2 regions of the Priestia sp. YIM B13491 genome follow, and region 2 is predicted to be linked to the other one. Evidence: a T-box and tRNA genes for the amino acid it is inferred to sense, from the RefSeq annotation. Region 2 holds a T-box; the other holds one or more tRNA genes.
What was found. The T-box of region 2 lies ahead of serS (serine--tRNA ligase). A T-box ahead of a tRNA ligase gene usually reads a tRNA of that ligase, here a tRNA-Ser.
Positions count from the first base shown of each region.

Region 1: it encodes a tRNA-Ser, which carries the amino acid that the T-box ahead of serS (serine--tRNA ligase) is inferred to sense. The anticodon was not compared.

Region 1 is NZ_JBHZOR010000001.1:376,020-380,393, forward strand. Features, by position in the region: gene ACFX4E_RS01885 (MFS transporter) at 1-195, shown strand, start outside; gene ACFX4E_RS01890 (DUF1189 domain-containing protein) at 343-1,134, opposite strand; gene ACFX4E_RS01895 (hypothetical protein) at 1,249-1,443, shown strand; gene ACFX4E_RS01900 (DUF456 domain-containing protein) at 1,470-1,955, shown strand; tRNA gene ACFX4E_RS01905 (tRNA-Asn) at 2,018-2,092, shown strand; tRNA gene ACFX4E_RS01910 (tRNA-Met) at 2,094-2,167, shown strand; tRNA gene ACFX4E_RS01915 (tRNA-Asn) at 2,208-2,282, shown strand; tRNA gene ACFX4E_RS01920 (tRNA-Ile) at 2,286-2,362, shown strand; tRNA gene ACFX4E_RS01925 (tRNA-Ser) at 2,374-2,466, shown strand; gene sodA (superoxide dismutase SodA) at 2,664-3,272, shown strand; gene ACFX4E_RS01935 (MFS transporter) at 3,402-4,374, shown strand, end outside.
Region 2 is NZ_JBHZOR010000025.1:3,857-8,230, reverse strand. Features, by position in the region: gene ACFX4E_RS27885 (deoxynucleoside kinase) at 1-463, shown strand, start outside; tRNA gene ACFX4E_RS27880 (tRNA-Ser) at 584-676, opposite strand; gene serS (serine--tRNA ligase) at 788-2,065, opposite strand; T-box leader at 2,118-2,330, opposite strand; gene pdxT (pyridoxal 5'-phosphate synthase glutaminase subunit PdxT) at 2,388-2,975, opposite strand; gene pdxS (pyridoxal 5'-phosphate synthase lyase subunit PdxS) at 2,997-3,884, opposite strand; gene ACFX4E_RS27860 (serine hydrolase) at 4,075-4,374, opposite strand, start outside.

The DNA.
Region 1 (4,374 bases), on a different contig from region 2:
ATTGTATCCATTTATGGAACGGTGAGATTTTTAGGAGTAGCGTTGGGACCTGTTGTTTTTGAAGTGTGGATGCATACTGAAAGGCTGATGTTTGTTTATAGCTTTATTCTGCTCACAGCAGGAGGTTTGTGGGTTTTGTATCAGTTGAAAATTCTTCCTTGTGCAATGGGAAGAAGAAAAGTTGTACCGAAATAAAGAGGCTGAGACTTAACTACATCACTCCAATCACCAGCTAGAAGCAGCCGCATACATGAAATCTGCGTTCACCATATCAATAAAAAAATCCAAAAGAGGTGGATTCTCTATCAAGAATCTAGATTCCTCGTTTGGATTTTCCTTCAACTAAGATACGTTTGTCCCAGCATCTTTATTAGGTTTTACTTTTTTTCTTATAGGAACCCTTGTGACGAGCAACAAGTAAATGAAGAATGTTCCTATCCAGTAAAGAGAGCTATGTAGTGCTAGAGACAAAGAAAAAGCTTCAAAAAGCGTATACAGCAGCGTGAAGGCTACTGTACTATAAGCGCTCAGTGCCCATAGCTGCTTGAAAGGAAGCTGCTTTTTAGTAATGAGTCCAATCAGTTTTCCAAGATAAGCAAGGCAGGTAATAGAAAGGAAGTTTAGTCCAGATGTTAATACGTACAGTAAAAGCATAGCGATAGGGACAAGTATGTATAAAGAAAATTTTTGTTCGTGCAGCAAGTTTAGCAGTTCATTTTTATCTTTATGATGCCAGTTTAGCAACTCATATGAATACGTTTGTGTTTGTGAATTAGTCGTAATGTAAATTCCATCCTTTAAAAAACCAATGGCATGAGCAGGGGAATGAAACCGTTCAATAGACTGTGAGGGGTTTAAGATAAAAGCGGTACCATTTACTTTTTTTGTGAAAGGTTGACTTGACGTAAGCTGTGAGTTTGAAATAGAAAAAGAAGAGACAGATTTTGGAAGATCTGTAGTAGCGATATGATAGCCATTTACAATCGTCAAAGTCATAAAGAAAAATGTAGGCAGCAAAGAAATAAATGTTAAAAACAGCACAAAGCCAATTGTTTTATTCGTATGCTCAAAGCGAAGCGACCTTATTTTTTTGAAGGAAGTAAAACTCCATGCCATCTTTTTCAGCATGCTCATTGTAAAGCCTCCTCTTATTGAAGATTCTGGTTATATCTTATTTTATAGCGAAAATTTAAGGTTTACAATAGATTTTAGAAACCGTTACTAATTACAATGATGCGGTGGAGCGTTTTGTCACAAGCACATCTTATGCGTATATGTACAGGTTTCCCTGTCATTGTTTTTGGGGGATATTACGGGCAGCTTGAGGACCGTGCTGTTAATATTGCAGAGGTACACTCAAAAATCGTATTCGAAAGTAAAATAAAGGAAGGACTCGTCGTGCAAGGTCTTTCTTTATGGGAGTGGTTATTGTATGATAAATAGTAATAATAAAAAGGATAGGTGCGGGCATGGCTATTTTATGTTGGGCATTAATTATCATTAGCTTTGTTGTATCGTTTGTTGGGTTGGTTTATCCCATCATCCCAAGCGTGCTATTTGTAGCTCTGGGATTTGTTATATACGGTTTATTTTATGATTTTAGCTCCTATAGCTGGTTATTTTGGGTGATACAAGGATTGTTAGTTGTCGCACTTTTTTTAGCAGACTATATAGCTAATATTATTGGTGTGAAAAAATTCGGAGGCACTAAAGCAGGTGTTTGGGGAAGTACAGTTGGGCTGCTTGTGGGTCCGTTTGTCATTCCGGGATTTGGAATTATTTTAGGGCCGTTTATCGGAGCGATTGTAGGAGAACTGATTGTTCATCGGACCACAATTAGCAACGCAGTAAAAATTGGAGTAGGTTCGGTTATTGGCTTTTTTAGTGGCGCTATTTCAAAAGGATTTATTCAACTGCTGATGATTGCCTATTTTTTATACGCTGTTTTAAAATAATATATTGACTTTAGGCTAGAAACATGTTAAATTTTTAATGTCGCTAGTAAATGTTATATTGTTCCACAGTAGCTCAGTGGTAGAGCTATCGGCTGTTAACCGATCGGTCGTAGGTTCGAGTCCTACCTGTGGAGCCATGGCGGTGTAGCTCAGCTGGCTAGAGCGTACGGTTCATACCCGTGAGGTCGGGGGTTCGATCCCCTCCGCCGCTATTTTCCAATTTGCGTTTGTGACATACATAATTCATATTGTTCCACAGTAGCTCAGTGGTAGAGCTATCGGCTGTTAACCGATCGGTCGTAGGTTCGAGTCCTACCTGTGGAGCCATGTGGACCCTTAGCTCAGCTGGTTAGAGCAGACGGCTCATAACCGTCCGGTCGCAGGTTCGAGTCCTGCAGGGTCCACCATTTATAGGGTTGGAGGAATACCCAAGTCCGGCTGAAGGGATCGGTCTTGAAAACCGACAGGGGTGTTAAAGCCCGCGGGGGTTCGAATCCCTCTTCCTCCGCCATACTATTGTCTATTCAAAGCTTCTTTTGAGAAAAAGAAGCTTTTTTTATGTTTAAAAGAATAGCGAATGGGAATTAGGTAAATATAAATCATGGATTAGGAACTTTTTATTTGAAACAGTAGGGTAAATTTGCTAATCTAAACGTATATGGTGCTTTTGCGCCAAAATGCTTACATATTTTGAAGGAGGAATTATTCATGGCTTACAAATTACCAGAACTACCTTATGCATACGATGCACTGGAACCACATATCGACAAAGAAACAATGAATATTCACCACACAAAACATCACAACACATATGTTACAAATCTAAACGCTGCTGTTGAAGGCAAAGCGGATTTAGAAAGCAAAAGTATTGAAGAGTTAATTTCAAACTTAGATGCTGTTCCTGAAGATATCCGTACAGCAGTACGCAATAACGGTGGCGGTCATGCGAACCACTCATTATTTTGGACAATCCTTTGCCCTAACGGCGGCGGTGCTCCAACTGGTGAATTAGCAGACGCTATCGCTAGCAAATTCGGCAGCTTTGATCAATTCAAAGAAGAATTTGCAAATGCAGCTAAAACTCGCTTCGGTTCTGGCTGGGCTTGGTTAGTTGTAAACAACGGCGAATTAGAAGTAACAAGCACACCAAACCAAGATAGCCCATTAATGGAAGGCAAAACGCCAATTCTTGGTCTAGACGTTTGGGAGCACGCTTACTACCTAAATTACCAAAACCGCCGTCCAGATTACATTTCAGCATTCTTTAATGTTGTAAAATGGGACGAAGTTGCTAAACGTTACGACGCTGCAAAATAAGCTGAAGACGTATTTAAGAGCCAGTAAAGTAATTATTACCTTTACTGGCTTTTTTGTTTTCCAATTCTTTTACATATCTCCTTTTCTTTTTCACACACTAGGTGTAGAAGAGAAAAGGAGTTTTTTGATATGCCTTTATTAAAAAAAGTAGTTGGAGATGTAGAAGTTAGTAAAGATTTACTTTTGCTTTTAATTATAGGCGGTCTTTATGCCTTGGCTATTTCAATTTCCAATTCGTTTGTTAACATTTATCTGTGGAAACAATCAGGCGAATTTTCGGATCTCGCTATTTATAATTTAGCGGTAGTGGTGCTTCAGCCGCTTACGTTTATTTTAGCAGGTAAATGGGCCAAACGAATTGACCGGGTTGTGGTTTTAAGATTAGGTGTATCTTTTTTAGCTGTTTTTTATATCGCTGTATTAATCAGTGGAGCTAACGCAGCCCAGTATTTAGTATTGCTTGGTGGACTGCTGGGTATAGGATACGGCTTTTATTGGCTAGCTTTTAATGTGCTAACTTTTGAAATTACAGAACCTGATACAAGAGACTTTTTTAACGGATTTTTAGGGATCTTAAACTCTTTTGCAGGGATGATTGGTCCTTTAGGAGCGGGCTTTGTTATTTCCGCTTTGTATGAATCACTTGGGTATAAAATTGTGTTTGGTGTATCGCTGCTATTGTTTATCGGTGCCGTTGTGCTTAGTTTTTTTATTACAAGACGCGCAGCGGAAGGAGTATACAAATTTAAAGAAGTATGGGCTGAACGAAAAGTCAATAAAGACTGGAATCGAATATTGCAGGCTCATTTCTTTCAAGGGTTGCGTGAAGGTACGTTCATTTTTGTTGTATCCGTCATGGTATTTATTACGACGGGAAGTGAACTAGCTTTAGGAACATATGGACTGGTGAATTCAGCAGTTGCGTTTGTAGGATACTATGTTGCCTCAAGGTTTATTAAGCAAAAAAATCGCCTTCGATTTATCTTCACAGGGGGCCTCCTTCTCTATGGAGCAGTCTTTTTGCTTATCTTTAACTTATCGTATCCAAAGTTAATTATATATGCTGTTTGTATTGCCATTGCTTATCCTATTTTGTTGGTTC
Region 2 (4,374 bases):
ACGCTTTAAAGAACAAAAGAAAATTTTCGAGTATGGCGGCGGCTTCATCCAAGACAGATCCATTTACGAAGATACCGGTATCTTTGCTAAGATGCATTTTGAAAAAGGAACGATGTCTAAAGTAGACTATGAAACATATACAAGCTTGTTCGATGCAATGGTTATGACTCCATATTTTCCTCATCCGGATCTGCTCATTTATTTGGAAGGCAGCTTCGAAGATATTGTAGATCGGATTCAAGAAAGAGGGCGACCAATGGAACAGCAAACGCCTCTTGATTATTGGAAAGAGATGCACGCCCGATACGAAGACTGGATTAATAACTTTACGGCTTGCCCTATTCTTCGTTTAGATATTAGAGAATACGACCTTATCAAGAATCCTGATTCAATTGAATCAATTGTTGAAAAAGTGGCTCGCTTTTTACAACATAATGAAAAGCTAAAACGCCGTCATCTATAAAAAAATGCCGCTTTAATAGATAAAGCGGCATTTTTAACAAATAAAAAACCGTTACTTATAAGTAACGGTTTTCCAATCTCCAATTTATCGCGCTATGTTAATTGCATTATAAGTCAAATATGGCGGAGGAAGAGGGATTCGAACCCCCGCGGGCTTTAACACCCCTGTCGGTTTTCAAGACCGATCCCTTCAGCCGGACTTGGGTATTCCTCCGTATCGACAAGTATTAATTTATCATATATAAATAATGAAGTCAACTCTTTTATTGATTTTTTTTAAAAAGATGTTCATTAAGAATTAATTCTTAATGAACATCTTTTACTTTTATTTAGAGATAAATTCTTTATTTCCCATATATGGACGCAGCACTTCTGGAATTTGAATTGATCCATCTTCCTGCTGGTAGTTTTCTAAAATTGCAGCTACCGTACGACCAATTGCTAAGCCAGAACCGTTTAGTGTATGAACATGCTCTGGTTTTGCTTTTGTATCACGTCGGAAGCGAATATTAGCACGGCGAGCTTGGAAGCTTTCAAAGTTTGAACAAGAAGAAATTTCACGATACGTTTCATAACTTGGAATCCAAACTTCAATATCATACTTTTTGGCTGCTGTGAAACCTAGGTCAGCTGTACACATGCTTAGAACCCGGTAAGGTAAACCTAATAGTTGAAGAACCTTTTCAGCATGGCCCGTTAATTTTTCTAATTCATCATAAGAATCTTCTGGCTTAACAAAGCGAACCAGTTCTACTTTATTAAACTGATGCTGACGAATAAGACCACGTGTATCTCTTCCTGCAGAGCCTGCTTCTGATCGGAAGCAAGCACTATACGCTGTATAAGCAATTGGAAGCTGATCTCCACTTAAAATTTCATCACGATGCAAATTTGTAACTGGTACTTCAGCTGTAGGAATTAAGAAATAATCTTCTTCTTTAATCTTGAATGCATCTTCTTCAAATTTAGGAAGCTGCCCTGTTCCCATCATGCTTGTACGATTTACCATATATGGAGGAAGGATTTCTTCATAACCATGCTCATCCATATGTAAATCCATCATAAAGTTAATAAGAGCGCGTTCTAATCTTGCACCTAACCCTTTATAAAATACAAAGCGGCTTCCCGTTACTTTCGAAGCTCTTTCAAAATCTAAAATATTTAAATCTGTTCCTAAATCCCAATGCGGTTTTGGTTCAAAATCAAATTGTTTAATTTCTCCCCATTTGCGAACTTCTACGTTATCATCTTCAGTTTCACCTACAGGCGTACTTTCATGTGGAACGTTAGGAATTGAAAGTAGCAATAGTTCTAATTCTTCTTCAACGCTGCGAAGCTCTTCATCCAATTGCTTTACGCGGTCTCCTACTTCACGCATTTCAACGATTAAATGATCAGCATCTTGTTTTTCACGCTTCAATTGTGCAATTTGCTGTGATACTTCATTTCGCTTGCTTTTTAACTCTTCTGTTTGAGCAATTAGCTCACGGCGTTTTGCATCTAACTCTTCAAAGCGACCTAAGTCCGTTAAGTCCTCACCACGAAACTTGAGCTTTTCTTTTACTTCATTAAAATTAGCACGTAAAAATTTTAAATCTAACATACTTAGTACCTCCTTTAGTATAAAAGGGCAAAATAAAAACTCTCATCCCCATGAAAGGGACGAGAGTTTACCCGCGTTGCCACCCTAATTGAAAGCTAAAATAAGCCTTCCTCTTAAACCAGATAACGGATGAACCGAAACTGCCTACTACTTTTTCGACAGCTTGCTCCAGGACGGATTCATAAGAATTGATTATCGATTCACACCAGCCATCGACTCTCTTGAAATCAAAAATCTTATTACTATTTCCTATCAACGCTTTATACCAATATCATTTTTATTAATCATAATGTACTACAAGTCTGTACAAGATGCAATTCATTTATACAGGTTTTTTTGAAGCTTCTTCAACCATTGCTACAAAATACTGCGCCATGCGAGCATCATCTGTTAATTCTGGATGAAACGAACATCCCAAGAATTGACCTTGTCTTGCCGCAACGATTCGGTCGTTATGCATGGCTAAGACTTCAACGTTTTCTCCTACTTCTACAATATGCGGAGCACGGATAAATACGCCTATAAAATCTTCACCGATATCTTTAATATTTAGGGCAGCTTCAAAGCTATCCCGTTGACGCCCAAACGAGTTTCGAGCTACCGTAATATCCATAACACCTAAATGGGGCTCTTCACGGTCAACGACTTGTCCTGCGAGTAAAATTAAACCCGCACACGTACCAAATACCGGTTTACCTGCTTGTGCAAACTGGCGAAGAGGTCCCATAAAGTCATATTTGTCAATCAGACGACGCATCGCTGTGCTTTCGCCGCCCGGTAGGATTAAACCATCTATTTCGTTTAGCTGTTCAACTTTTTTTATGATAATGGCTTCAGCGCCTGCTGCTTCTAATGCTTGTGCATGCTCGCGAAAGGCACCTTGTAATCCTAACACGCCTACTTTTACCATTTTGTCAAAACTCCCTTTAAATTACCATCCACGCTCTTGCATGCGGTTTTCTGGTAATAATGATGAAATTTCAATCCCTTTCATTGCACTTCCTAACCCTTTTGATAAGTTTGCAATCAGTTCATAGTCTTGATAATGTGTTGTTGCTTCCACGATTGCTCGCGCAAATTTTTCAGGGTTGTCTGATTTGAAGATTCCTGATCCAACGAACACACCGTCTGCTCCAAGCTGCATCATTAACGCTGCGTCTGCTGGTGTTGCTACGCCGCCTGCTGCAAAGTTTACAACCGGTAAACGACCTTCACGTTTAATTTGCAGTAATAACTCATAAGGTGCACCTAATAGTTTAGCTTCTGTCATTAACTCATCTTCGTCCATGCCCACAACTTTACGTACTTGAGCATTTACTTGACGCATATGACGCACTGCTTCCACAATGTTTCCTGTCCCTGGTTCTCCCTTTGTACGAAGCATTGCAGCTCCTTCAGCAATACGACGAGATGCTTCGCCAAGATCACGGCAACCGCACACAAATGGAACCGTAAATGTATTTTTATTTAAATGAAACTCCTCATCAGCTGGAGTCAACACTTCACTTTCATCGATGTAGTCTACACCCATCGCTTCTAGCACGCGTGCTTCAACAATATGGCCAATACGAGCTTTTGCCATAACTGGAATGGACACAGCATTCATCACTTCTTCAACAATTGTTGGGTCTGCCATACGAGACACGCCGCCTGCTGCACGGATATCAGCTGGAACACGCTCTAATGCCATAACAGCAACAGCGCCTGCTGCTTCTGCAATTTTTGCTTGCTCTGCATTGATAACGTCCATGATAACGCCACCTTTTTGCATTTCCGCCATTCCTCGTTTTACACGATCAGTACCTGTAATGTTATTCATGTTTGTCTTCCTCCTGTATCAAGTGTTTCACAATAATTTTTAGTGTATATACAAAATTCAAAACTTAGTGTCTATTTTACCGCATTTTTCGGAAAATTCCTATCTAATTTATAGATTATATACAAACAAATCTAAAAATAAAAAGAAGAGATACTCTCTTGTAGTATCTCTTCTTTCTCTTGAGTTATCATTAAAACCAGTTATTCACTGTATTTGCAGCATTCATCCAAATATCGCTGAAGAAGTTGCCAATACTGCGGATAGCGAGAGAGAACCATCCAGCTTTTTCAACAGATTCGTTTGTCACAACCGGCGTCATGCTATCTGTAGTTTGACCTCCTACATAGCCTAAATCTTTAAGATTGCTGTTTGTTGCACTGACATAAGCAACTGTTTCTCCTTTTTTAATAGGAGCAACAACTTTTTGATCGTTCATAACTTTATCGTTTAACTTAAAGTTGATTTTAGTATGATCCTTTTGACCTTTTTC